3 regions of the Polaromonas aquatica genome follow, and region 3 is predicted to be linked to each of the others. Evidence: predicted binding sites of a transcription regulator. Region 3 holds the regulator's gene; each other region holds the start of a gene.
The links. The regulator LexA, encoded in region 3, represses DNA repair genes until DNA is damaged. The targets are predictions, from matches to a motif close to ACTGTATNNNNATACAGT.
Positions count from the first base shown of each region.

Region 1 (4,161 bases), on a different contig from region 3:
GCTGGCGCGCCATTTCAGCGCCTATGCCATCGGAAGCACCGGTGATTACTATAATTTTCATAGCTTATTGTGCCCGTCCCTATTGACTTGCAGGCCGAAATGGCCTTGAAAACGTGGGCTGGGGCCTAAAAACAGGCCCAGACCTGGTTCGCAAGTGTGACCAGAAAATCCGGCTGTGTGTACAGGGCAAACACGCCTAGCAGGGCTGCCAGCGCCGCTATGCAGCCGGCTGTTTTCAGGAGAAGGGGACGGATCAACTCAGGCCCCCAATGGCAATTGGCCTGGTGCCATGCGTTTGATGGGCGCTTCCCGAACCGGCAAATTGACCAGTCCGGCAAAAATGCCCAGGCCAATGGCGATGTACCAGACGATGTCATAACTGCCGGTGCGGTCATACAGGTAGCCGCCCAGCCAGACCCCCATGAAGGAGCCGATCTGGTGGCTGAAGAAGATAAAGCCGCTGAGCATGGAGAGGTGCTGGATGCCGAAGATCTGCGCCACCACCGCATTGGTCGGGGGGATGGTCGACAGCCACAGCAGGCCCATTACGCTGGCAAAAATATAAACGCTGGTTGGGCTGAGCGGCGCTATAAGGAAAACCGCGATCACCAGCGAGCGGGCAAAATAAATAAATGCCAATATGTTCTTTTTGGCAATCCTCTGGCCCAAGGCTCCTGCGGCATAGGTGCCAAACACATTGAACAGGCCGATCAGCGCCAGCGCGTAACTGGCGACCTGCGGCGACAGGCCCTTGTCCTTCAGGTAGCTGGGCATGTGAACGCCAATAAACACCACCTGGAAGCCGCAGACAAAATAACCCGCAAGCAGCAACTGGAAGCTCGGGTATTTGAATGCTTCTTTCAGCGCCTGGCCAATGGTCTGCTCACGGTTGGCCGATGCACCGCCGGCAAGGCTGGTTTCCCGCAAGCCCAAAGCCAACGGCACGATCAACAGCACGGCGCCGCTCAATACCAGCAGGGCTTCTTTCCAGCCCAGGCTGCTGATCAGAAAGCCTTCGGTCGGCACCATCAAGAACTGGCCGAAGGAACCCGCTGCGGCTGCCACGCCCATGGCCCAGGAACGTTTGTCGGCTGAAATATTGCGCCCTATCACACCGTAAATCACCGCATAGGTGGTGCCGGCCTGCGCCGCGCCAATCAGCACGCCGGCCGTCAGGGTAAATAGCAGCCCTGTGGGCGACAGCGCCATCCCCACCAGGCCCAGCGCGTACAGCAGGGTGCCACCGACGATGACGCGAAAAGCGCCAAAGCGGTCGGCCGCCATGCCCGCAAAGATGCCAAAAACACCCCAGGCCAGGTTCTGGATGGCGATCGCAAAGGCAAAGGTCTCGCGCGTCCATCCCTGCGCCTGGGTAATAGGCTGCAGCCAGAGGCCGAAGCCGTGGCGTATGCCCATGGACAGTGTGACGATGGCGGCGCCACAGATGAGCACCTGCGCCATGGAAAGATTTCTTTTTTGATTTTTGGGTTGCATCCGGTGAATGTACCCAAACAGGCGTGCTCCTGCTGCTGAAAGTTTTTGTGCCATTTGATGCGCGCAGCACATGGATAGTCGGCCTCATGTATTGATGCTGTATATTTGTACAGCTTTAAAATCATCCGGGTCTACAATCCATCCTTCCATGGCTGACAAACTATCCCCCGAATACTCCGAAGGCTCGATACGCGTGCTCAAGGGCCTAGAGCCCGTCAAGCAGCGTCCGGGCATGTACACCCGCACCGATAACCCCCTGCACATCATCCAGGAGGTGCTCGACAACTCGGCTGACGAAGCGTTGGCCGGGCACGGCAAAAAGATCAAGGTCACGCTGCACACCGATGGCTCGGTCAGCATCGAGGACGATGGCCGGGGCATTCCCTTCGGTTTGCACCCTGAAGAAAAGGCGCCGGTGGTCGAGCTGGTCTTTACCCGCCTGCATGCCGGCGGCAAGTTTGACAAGGGCAAAGGCGGCGCCTACAGCTTCTCAGGCGGCCTGCACGGCGTGGGTGTCAGCGTGACGAATGCCTTGTCCAAGCGTCTTGAAGTCACTTCCTATCGGGAGGGCATGGTGGCCCGGCTGGTGTTTTCGGGCGGTGATGTCATCGAAAAGCTGGACCTGCGCAAGGCGGGTGAGGGCGACCGCAAATGCGGCACCACGGTGCGCGCCTGGCCGGACGCCAAATATTTCGAGTCTTCCGTCCTGCCCATGGCCGAGTTGACGCACCTGCTGCGCAGCAAGGCCGTGCTGATGCCGGGCGTGACGGTGACGCTCACGAGCGAAAAAACAAAGGAAACCCAAACCTGGGTATACAAAGGCGGCCTGCGCGACTACCTGATGCAGACGCTGACAGCCGACCCGGTGATCCCCATGTTCGAGGGCGAGGGTTTTGCCGATGCCTCGCACGACAGTTTTGCCGAGGGCGAGGGCGCCAGCTGGTGCGTGGCCTTTACCGAAGACGGCCAGCCGGTGCGCGAAAGCTACGTCAACCTGATTCCAACCAGTGCCGGCGGCACGCATGAAAGCGGCCTGCGCGACGGGCTTTTTAATGCGGTCAAGAATTTTATCGAGCTGCATTCGCTGCTGCCCAAGGGCGTCAAGCTGCTGCCCGAAGACGTGTTTGCCCGCGCCAGTTATGTATTGAGCGCCAAGGTGCTGGACCCGCAGTTCCAGGGCCAGATCAAGGAGCGGCTGAACTCGCGTGACGCCGTGCGGCTGGTGTCAAGTTATGTGCGCCCGGCGCTGGAGCTGTGGCTGAACCAGCATGTGGATTACGGCAAGAAGCTGGCCGAGCTGGCCATCCGGGCCGCGCAAACGCGCCAGAAGGCCGGCCAGAAAGTCGAAAAACGCAAGGGCTCCGGCGTTGCCGTGCTGCCCGGCAAACTTACTGACTGCGAAAGCCGGGATCTGGCGCACAACGAAGTGTTCCTGGTCGAGGGCGACTCCGCCGGCGGCAGCGCCAAGATGGGCCGCGACAAGGAAAGCCAGGCCATCCTGCCGCTGCGCGGCAAGGTGCTCAATACCTGGGAGGTCGAGCGCGACCGGCTGTTCGCAAACACTGAAATCCATGACATCGCCGTGGCAATCGGCGTGGACCCGCATGGGCCGGACGACACGCCGGACATGAGCGGCTTGCGTTATGGCAAGGTCTGCATCCTCAGTGATGCAGACGTGGACGGATCGCACATCCAGGTGCTGCTGTTGACGCTCTTTTTCCGCCATTTCCCCAAACTGATTGAGGCCGGGAATGTTTATGTGGCCAGGCCGCCGCTGTTCCGGGTGGATGCGCCGGCGCGTGGCAAAAAGCCGGCATCCAAGGTTTACGCGCTGGATGAGGGTGAGTTGACGGCAATTCTTGATAAATTACGCAAAGAAGGCGTGAAGGAGGGCTCCTGGAGCATCAGCCGTTTCAAGGGCTTGGGCGAGATGAGCGCGGAACAACTGTGGGAAACCACACTCAACCCCGACACCCGCCGCCTGTTGCCTGTGCAACTGGGCAACCAGAGCTTCCTGCAAACCGAAGACCTGATCACCAGGTTGATGGGCAAGGGTGAAGCCGCGGCTCGCCGTGAGCTGATGGAGTTGCACGGGGACGCCGTGGAAATCGATATTTGATGATTCTTGCCCTGAATACATTGCGAATTCGCCATCCGGCAGCCATTGCGGCATCGCTGGCGCGGGCTGGCGTGCGCTGGCGCGCCCTGCTTTCGCTGGCGTTGGCCGCATTGTTGATGGGTTTGTATACCGCTCCTGCCCGGGCGGATGTGTGGGGCTATGTGGATGCCAGAGGGGTGGCGCACTTTTCAGCCGAGCGGCTCGACGAACGGTACGAGCTTTTTTTCCGGGGCAACGAAAGTTTTTCTGCTGGCGCAGGAGGTAAAGCACCGGCCGGGCTGACGGAAAAATATGTGGGTGGTGCGTATGCGCCGCCCAGGCTGTTGGCTTACTTTGACGTGTCACCCAACTACAAGGCGGTCAAGCACCTGCTGCGGGATGCCGCAGTTTTGCACGGCATTGACTACGAGTTGCTGCAGGCCCTGATTGCGACTGAGTCGGGTTTTGACACCCATGCCGTGTCGCCCAAGGGCGCGGTTGGCCTGATGCAGCTGATACCACCGACCGCCGAACGCTACGGGGTCAAGGCCGACAAGAATTCGCCCATA
Region 1 covers NZ_JBHSRS010000005.1:249,267-253,427, forward strand. Annotated here, with positions in the region: gene ACFQND_RS03505 (SDR family oxidoreductase) at 1-61, opposite strand, end outside; gene ACFQND_RS03510 (MFS transporter) at 259-1,461, opposite strand; gene ACFQND_RS03515 (DNA topoisomerase IV subunit B) at 1,643-3,613, shown strand; gene ACFQND_RS03520 (lytic transglycosylase domain-containing protein) at 3,730-4,161, shown strand, end outside.
Region 1: ACFQND_RS03515 (DNA topoisomerase IV subunit B) is a predicted target of LexA. The motif match lies at 1,591-1,608, and genes of this name have one in related genera.

Region 2 (4,161 bases), on a different contig from region 3:
AATCCCAAGCTTGTGATCGAGCAATGCAAAGCCGGCGTGGTGGGCTCCATGCCCGCACTGAATGCCCGGCCTGCAGAGCAACTCGAAGAGTGGCTGATTGAAATCACCGAAGCGCTTGCGGCCTGGAACAAGGCCAATCCCGACAAGCCTGCCGCACCGTTTGCCATCAACCAGATCGTGCACAAATCCAATGACAGGCTGGAGCACGACATGGCCCTGTGCGTGAAGTACAAGGTGCCCATCATCATCACCAGCCTGGGGGCGCGTGAAGACATCAACGCCGCAGCACACAGCTACGGCGGTGTGGTGCTGCATGACGTCATCAACAATAAGTTCGCCCGCAAGGCGATTGAGAAAGGTGCTGATGGCCTGATCGTGGTGGCAGCCGGCGCGGGCGGCCACGCGGGCGTCAAAAGCCCGTTTGCATTGATCCAGGAAATCCGCCAGTGGTTTGATGGTCCGATTGCCTTGTCCGGGTCCATCTCGACCGGCGGTGCGGTGCTGGCCGCACAGGCCATGGGCGCCGACTTTGCCTACATCGGCTCGGCCTTCATTGCCACCGACGAAGCACGTGCCGCCGATGCCTACAAGCAGGCCATTGTTGACGGCAGCTCCGACGACATCGTCTACAGCAACCTCTTTACAGGCGTGCATGGCAATTACCTTGCACCGTCGATTCGCGCCGCCGGCATGGACCCCGAGAACCTGCCGGAAAGCGATCCGAGCAAGATGAATTTCGGCGCCGAAAAACCCAAGGCCTGGAAAGAAATCTGGGGCTGCGGGCAGGGTATTGGCTCCGTGAACAAGGTGCAAAGCGCGGCGGCTTTTGTGGCGCAGCTCAAACGCGAATACCAGGAAGCGCGCCAGCGGCTGGCGCTGTAACGCCGGCAGCTTTACGCCATTCATGAACCAGCAAGACAGGCGTTTACCGGGCATTGATGCACTCAAGGCCGTGGCCTGTATGCTGATCGTCTGGCACCACCTGGCTTTTTATGGGCCCATGTCGGACGTGGTGAATGCCCGCATGCCGGGCCTGATCGGCTGGCTGTACGACTATGGCCGCATGGCCGTCCAGGTGTTTCTGGTGGTGGGCGGTTTTCTTGCGGCTGCTTCGCTGGCGCCGCAAGGTGTGGCCAGCTTCACGCAGCCGGGCCGGCTGATTGTTCGCCGTTACCAGCGTTTGGTCGTGCCTTACCTTGTTGCGCTGGCCATAAGCGTGCTGGTGTCTGCTCTGGTGCGGCCCTGGTTTGACGATCCATCCGTGTCCGGCGCGCCCACTTTGTGGCAGTTGCTTGCCCATGTGCTGCTCCTGCAGGACGTGATGGGCCAGGAGGCCCTGTCGGCGGGGGTCTGGTACGTGGCCATCGACATGCAGCTGTTTGTGCTCAGCGTACTGATTTTTTGCGTGCAGCGCAGCCTGTCACGCCGATGGCCGGCGACGTCCGCACGCTTTGGTGTGGGGCTGGTGCTGCTGCTCACCGTATTGTCCCTGTTTGTCTTTAACCGCCAGGCCGGCCTGGACATGACCGCCCTGTACTTTTTCGGTTCTTATGCGCTGGGCATGCTGGCTTTCTGGGCGTCGAATGACAGGCGTGGCGGCCCGTGGCTGTGGACCATGGCCTTGTTGGGCATGGCAGCCCTGGTTCTGGATTTCAGGGGGCGGATTGCCCTGGCACTGGTGGTGGCGCTTGGGCTGTTCTGCCTGCAAAAGAATGCCGGTATGCGGCCGGTGTGCTGGTTGCAGGGCCGGCAATGGCTGGCGCGGCTGGGCCAGATGTCGTATTCAGTGTTCCTGATTCACTTCCCGGTGTGCCTGCTCGTTAACGCGCTGGTCGGCCGTTTTTGGCCAACGGGGGTGCTGGCCAACGCGCTGGGCATGCTGTCGGCATTTTTTCTGTCTCTGCTGGCGGGCTGGGCACTGTACCGGGGAGTGGAGTCGCGGCACGCACCTTCGCGGCGATTGTCCCAGGCAGGCCTGATTTCATCCTGAAAGCGGTCGCCAGCGCCGGATTATTGGCGAAAAATGCCCCTGGCCATCGAGGATAAAGCGCAACCAGCTATTGATTTGATAGCAAATCAGGCGCCCGACATTCCGCGCGCATCAGCGCCTGAACATTTCCAGCTTCAGCGCTGCTGGCTGGCCCAGCCATGAAGCGTGGGTGGTGTGGTCTGCCAGGTCATCGCCGGTGACGCCGTGCACAAACACATTCAGGCCATGGCGCTCTTTTTCCAGCCACGGGATGACACGGTCGAACTGCGTGCTGTCAAACGCCAGCTGGCAACTCCAGTGCGGGTGCGGGCCGACTTCGCGCTCATGCACCCGGCCCACCGTCAGATCGAAAAGCCTGCCGGCCTGCTCGCACAGGGTCCGGGCCTGCGCCACGGTGGCAGGGCCGAAATACACATGGGCGTGGTAGTTGTCGTATATGTTCTCGGGGCGCTGGATCATGGCAAAAGAGGCTGGATTTAAGACTGCCTCATTGTCATGTCAAGCCATGAGTGCCGACGGTGCCAGGGTTTTAAATTCTATATACTGTAATTTTATACAGTAATATTGGGAAGGGTAGGTGCCAAAAGCAGCTGCCCACCAGACCAGCACAGGGCGCCAGGCCATGAGTGACACCATCATCCCCATCCATGCCATCAAGGGCCGGGGTACGGCCACGCGCATTGCGCACCGGTTTGAGAAAGACGCTCGCCATGCCTACGATGACGGCTGGAGAACGCTTGAAGAGAACGCCGCAGGCGAAGCGCCCCGGCTGGCGACGGAAGTGTTTTTTGAGGATGCGCGCAGTGCCATTTCAAGCAACGATTCACCCGATATTTTTTTTGACTACAGCCTCAATCCCTACCGCGGTTGCGAGCACGGCTGTGTGTATTGTTATGCCCGGCCCACGCACAGTTACCTGAACCTGTCGCCGGGGCTGGACTTTGAAACCAAGATCATCGCGAAGCGCAATATCGCCGAAGTATTGCGCCGCGACCTGGCCAAACCCCGCTACGTTCCGCGCCTTCTCAACATCGGTTCGAACACCGACTGCTACCAGCCGGTAGAGCGGGAACTGCGGCTGACGCGCGGCGTTATTGAAGTGCTGCAGCAGGTCCGGCATCCGTTTTCAATCATCACCAAGTCGGCCGGTATAGAACGTGACCTGGACCTGCTGGCGCCGATGGCCCGGGACCGGCTGGCCGCTGTGTACGTCACCATCACCACACTGGACGGCGATCTGGCCCGAAGGATGGAGCCGCGTGCCGCATCACCGCAACGCCGCCTGCGCACCATACGGACCATGGCCGAGCACGGTGTACCTGTGGGCGTGAGTGTGGCGCCGCAAATCCCGTTTGTGAACGACGACATGGAGCAGGTGCTGGAGGCCGCATGGGAAGCCGGCGCGCGCTCGGCGTTCTACACCGTGATCCGCCTGCCGTGGGAACTGGCACCCATCTTCAGGCAGTGGCTGGATCTGCACTACCCGCTGCGGGCCGCACGCATCATGGCGCGTATCCAGGAGATGCGCGGCGGCAAGGATTACGACAGCAACTTTGCCTCCCGCATGAAAGGCGATGGCCTCTGGGCCGACCTGATACGCCAGCGCTTTGAAAAAACCTGCCACCGCCTGGGCTTTAACCGTGAGCGCGTGGAACTCGATTTAAGCCAGTTCAGGCCGGCGGCCAGCCCAGGTCAGGCCTACCTGTTTTGACTTTCGCTGCGCGCTGTAGTCAGCGTGGATTCAGGGCATGTCTTCCAGCTTGACCGTGGGTGGTGCCATCACCCGCACCGTGCTGTTCAGGTCGTCCAGCAACTGATTGGCAAAGTAGCTGCTCTGGGTGTCGGGCTCCAGCGCAGCAAGCACGAGGTTGCCCAGGGGCTGGTTAAGCGGAACGTAGTAACTGCCGCGCGGCACGTCCACCACACCCCGCGCAAGGCTGACCTGGACCCGGGTGATCTTGTTGTTGCCATCGGCAATCGTGCCGCGTACATCCAGTCGTTCACCCGTGGAGCGGGATGTTTCGTGGTAGGCATCGCCCAGCATGGAACCGGGTTCGGCCAGGCGTTGCACCTGCACGCCCTGCAAACGCAGCCGTTCTACCGCTGCGCTGGAACTTGCAGACAGCCAGTAGCCGCAAGGCCGGGCGCGTGCCTTGACGGTATGCAGCGCA
Region 2 covers NZ_JBHSRS010000005.1:285,781-289,941, forward strand. Annotated here, with positions in the region: gene ACFQND_RS03630 (NAD(P)H-dependent flavin oxidoreductase) at 1-882, shown strand, start outside; gene ACFQND_RS03635 (acyltransferase family protein) at 905-1,990, shown strand; gene ACFQND_RS03640 (DOPA 4,5-dioxygenase family protein) at 2,102-2,449, opposite strand; gene ACFQND_RS03645 (PA0069 family radical SAM protein) at 2,613-3,701, shown strand; gene ACFQND_RS03650 (M14 family metallopeptidase) at 3,732-4,161, opposite strand, start outside.
Region 2: ACFQND_RS03645 (PA0069 family radical SAM protein) is a predicted target of LexA. The motif match lies at 2,533-2,550, and genes of this name have one in related genera.

Region 3 (4,161 bases):
CAAGGTCGTGCTGGATGCACGCCAGACCGCGCTGTATTTCAGCCGCTCGCCGATTCCGGCCGCACGCGACTTTGCGGGCCAGGCGTGGTGGAAGTCCGGTAGTGCCTTGCCCAAACCGTTGCGCCATGTAGGCATCTATGCTTACCGCGTGGGATTTTTAAGGCTGTTTCCGACCTTGCCGCAAGCCCCTATGGAGCAGCTGGAGTCACTGGAGCAGCTCAGGGCCTTGTGGCATGGCCACCGCATCGCGGTGCACATCACCGACACGGCCCCGGGGATTGGCATTGATACACCGGAAGACCTGATCCAGGTTCGCAAACTATTCCCGTAGATCGCCATCCCGGGCAGCCTGTGTAAGCTGACATCAAGAGGTGCATGCTATCCTTGGAAAAACGGTTGCGGTGCTTCTGATTGGGTGTCAATCTCCCGGCATATGCCGCCGCCTCTCCGACTTGCCCGGCAACTGACGGGATGACTTGGCAAGCAATCCACTGAATTCATAAAAATACGAGGACATCCATGAGACTGATTTTGTTGGGCGCACCTGGTGCAGGCAAAGGAACCCAAGCTACTTTTATCTGCCAGAAATACAACATTCCGCAGATTTCGACAGGCGACATGCTGCGCGCAGCCGTCAAGGCCGGCACCCCGCTGGGGCTTGAAGCCAAAAAAATAATGGACTCCGGCGCCCTGGTGAGTGACGACCTGATCATCAACCTGGTCAAGGAGCGCATTGCACAGCCCGACTGCGACAAAGGTTTTCTGTTTGACGGTTTCCCGCGCACCATTCCCCAGGCAGACGCCATGAAGGCCGCTGGTGTCAAGCTGGACTATGTGCTTGAAATCGACGTTCCCTTTGAGGCCATCATCGAGCGCATGAGCGGCCGTCGCTCGCATACCGCATCCGGCCGTACCTACCATGTCAAATACAACCCGCCCAAAGTCGAGGGCAAGGATGATGTGACCGGCGAGCCCCTGATCCAGCGCGAGGACGACAAGGAAGAAACCGTACGCAAGCGGCTGGAGGTATACAGCGCCCAGACCCGCCCGCTGGTGGACTACTACTCCCGCTGGGCCAAGGCCGAGCCGGCGCTGGCCCCCGCCTACCGCGCCATCAGCGGCATGGGCACCGTTGACGAGATCACGGCAAGAGCTTTCGCAGCACTGGCAGCTTAAGCTGCGCCTTGCGCCATCAGGGCAAGCATCAGGGCGATGCGCGCCTTGACGGGGCTCAGGCCCCGTGAATCATCAAAAGCATCACCGGTTTTAGGCAACACCCGGCCATTGGCGCAGCGGCTTGCCCGGATGACACGAACGCCGGCGGCCTGCGCCTCCAGCAAGGCAGCTTCAAGATCGCGGTGCGCCGTTCCATTGCCCGTGCCCGCAAGCACCAGGCCCCGCACACCCTGGGCAACCAGAGCCTCCACCACGGCCCCGCCGACACCAGCGTAACTCATCACAATCTCCACCCTGGGCCACGGCCTCCCTGCAAATGCTATATTTTTAATAGCTGGTTGCGCACGTTCCACCTCGGCCATGGGCCAATTCCTCAATATTTTCAGCTGACCTTCCTCCACATAGGCCACAGGCCCGGCATCGCCCGAGCTAAATGCATCCAGCCTGTAGGTATGGGCCTTCTGGACATCCAGCGCGCCGTGGACCACACCTGCGCAAACCACCGTCACACCCTGCGCCCCGGCATGGCGTGCCACGGTGACCGCATCCAGCATGTTTTGCGGCCCATCCGGCGCAAGAGAGGTCGCTGGCCGCATGGCGCAGGTCAGCACAACAGCCTTGGCGGGGTTCAGCACTGACTGTAAAAAGAAGGCCGTCTCTTCGATCGTGTCCGTGCCGTGTGTCACCACCACGCCTTGCACATCGTCCCTCGCAAGGAAATAGCCAACCCGTTCAGCCAGCTGGCCCCACACCGCAAAAGTCATGTCCTTGCTGTCAAGCTGGGCAAGCTGCTCGGTTATCAGCTCGCCTGCCGCAGCCAGCGCAGGAATGGCCTGCACCAGTTCATCCACACCCACTTGCGCGGCGGTATAGCCGACGTTGTCAAAGGCATTGCCGGCACGGCCTGCAATGGTGCCCCCTGTCCCCAAAATCACGATCTTTTTACTTTGCATAACTGAATTGGTTTTGAATTGACTTGCGTTTCGCAAAAAACTGGATGAAAATACAGTTACTGGTTATTAACACAGCTTGATCGAGGCAATGCATACTGCTCCGACCTGTTTCGTTGCCAAGACCTCCAAGGAGTTTTCGCCATGAGCACTTTGAATCACTTTTCCGATATGCCATCTGAAGGCCCCAAACTCACAGCCCGCCAGCAGCAAATCCTGGAATTGATCCAAAGCGCCATCGCCCGTACCGGTGCGCCGCCCACCCGGGCCGAGATCGCCACCGAGCTGGGCTTTCGCTCAGCCAACGCCGCCGAAGAACACCTACAGGCGCTGGCACGCAAGGGTGTCATTGAACTGGTCAGCGGCACCTCACGCGGCATACGACTGCGCAGCGACACCCTGCGTACATTGAACGAATCACGCATCAAACAGTTTTCCCTGCCGTTGCAAAGCCTGGCCCAACTCGCCCTGCCTCTGGTGGGGCGAGTTGCTGCTGGCAGTCCCATTCTCGCGCAGGAGCACATTGAACAAACCTATTATTTTGAGAGCAGCCTGTTCCACAAGCAGCCCGACTACCTGCTGAAAGTCCGCGGCATGAGCATGCGGGATGTCGGCATCATGGACGGCGACCTGCTTGCCGTCAAACAGGCCAGCGAAGCCAAAAACGGGCAGATCGTTGTGGCTCGCCTTGGCGACGAGGTTACCGTCAAGCGCTTCCGTCGCACCAAAAACCTGATTGAGTTGTTGCCTGAAAACCCCGACTTCAAAACCATCGTGGTGGAACCCGGTGAACCCTTCGAACTGGAAGGCCTCGCCGTGGGCCTGATCCGCAACACGATGCTGATGTAACCGACCTGACTGCGCAGCAGGTGGCGGGCGTTTGGCTAACCGATTGGCCAACACCCTGCTGCAGCGGTCTTCTTGCGGCAGCATGGCCGCATCGCAATCCTGCCTGTGTAAACCTCTCTTAATCCGGAGCTCATCATGGGAATCAGCAGTTTTTCACCGAATCTTTCACGCATACCAGTACTTTCTGCTTTGCTCGCGCCATGGCAAGCCCTGCTTTCGCTGTTTGTGGCCCCACAAGCTGTTATTGCAAGCAGCAGAAATACCCGCCCTGCCAGTCAAAACATGCAGCTCTGCACAACAAGCGGCTTGCCGCGCCTGGCTGCAGCGAGGGCTACAGCAAAATCCTGCCGGGCCGCTGCCCCCCTCACCCGCTCAGCACCGAGCCGCCTGAGAATTGTGCGTGCATTTGAGGCCGGCATGGGACCGTCCTGTGCAGGCCGGATGGTGATTTCAGGCCGGATGGCGGATGTATGTGCAGAGCTGGACCGCATGGCACAGCGCGAATCGGTCGCACATTAAACCTGCGCATCCCATGGCGCCCGCGCGCTGTTCGGCATCCGGAATTCTTCCGCATTCCGGCCAGAGGACGTCATGTCACGTGATGCACCCGCCTGACCGCGCGGCAGCTCGCCTGCATCAGGTCAGCGCATCGTTGCAAATGCCCGTTCACCGTGAGCTGAAAACGTGCTGCCGGAGTGCGTCACTGATACGAAGGAATTCTCTTTTACCCGCAAATTAATGCCCATACCCCAGTGAGGCAAACCCGGAATTGAAAAACTTGCAGGCACAATATCGGCATGAATATTGTGATCCTCGACGACTACCAGGACGCAGTGCGAAAACTGGCCTGCGCCTCCAAGCTCGACGCCTACCCCGCAAAGGTCTATACAAACACCGTCAAAGGCATTGGCCAGCTATCGGTTCGGCTCAAGGATGCGGAAGTGATTGTGCTCATTCGCGAGCGCACGCACCTCAGCCGCCAATTGATCGAAAAACTGCCAAAACTCAAAATGGTCGCCCAGACCGGGCGGGTCGGCTCGCATGTTGATGTGGGAGCCTGCACTGAGCGCGGTGTTGTAGTGGCCGAGGGCGTCGGATCACCGACGGCGCCGGCAGAACTCGCATGGGCACTGATCATGGCGGCCATGCGGCGCATACCCCACTATGTCGCCCACCTGAAGCACGG
Region 3 covers NZ_JBHSRS010000002.1:88,477-92,637, reverse strand. Annotated here, with positions in the region: gene kdsB (3-deoxy-manno-octulosonate cytidylyltransferase) at 1-331, shown strand, start outside; gene adk (adenylate kinase) at 520-1,176, shown strand; gene ACFQND_RS01080 (asparaginase) at 1,173-2,129, opposite strand; gene lexA (transcriptional repressor LexA) at 2,271-2,975, shown strand; gene ACFQND_RS01070 (D-2-hydroxyacid dehydrogenase family protein) at 3,773-4,161, shown strand, end outside.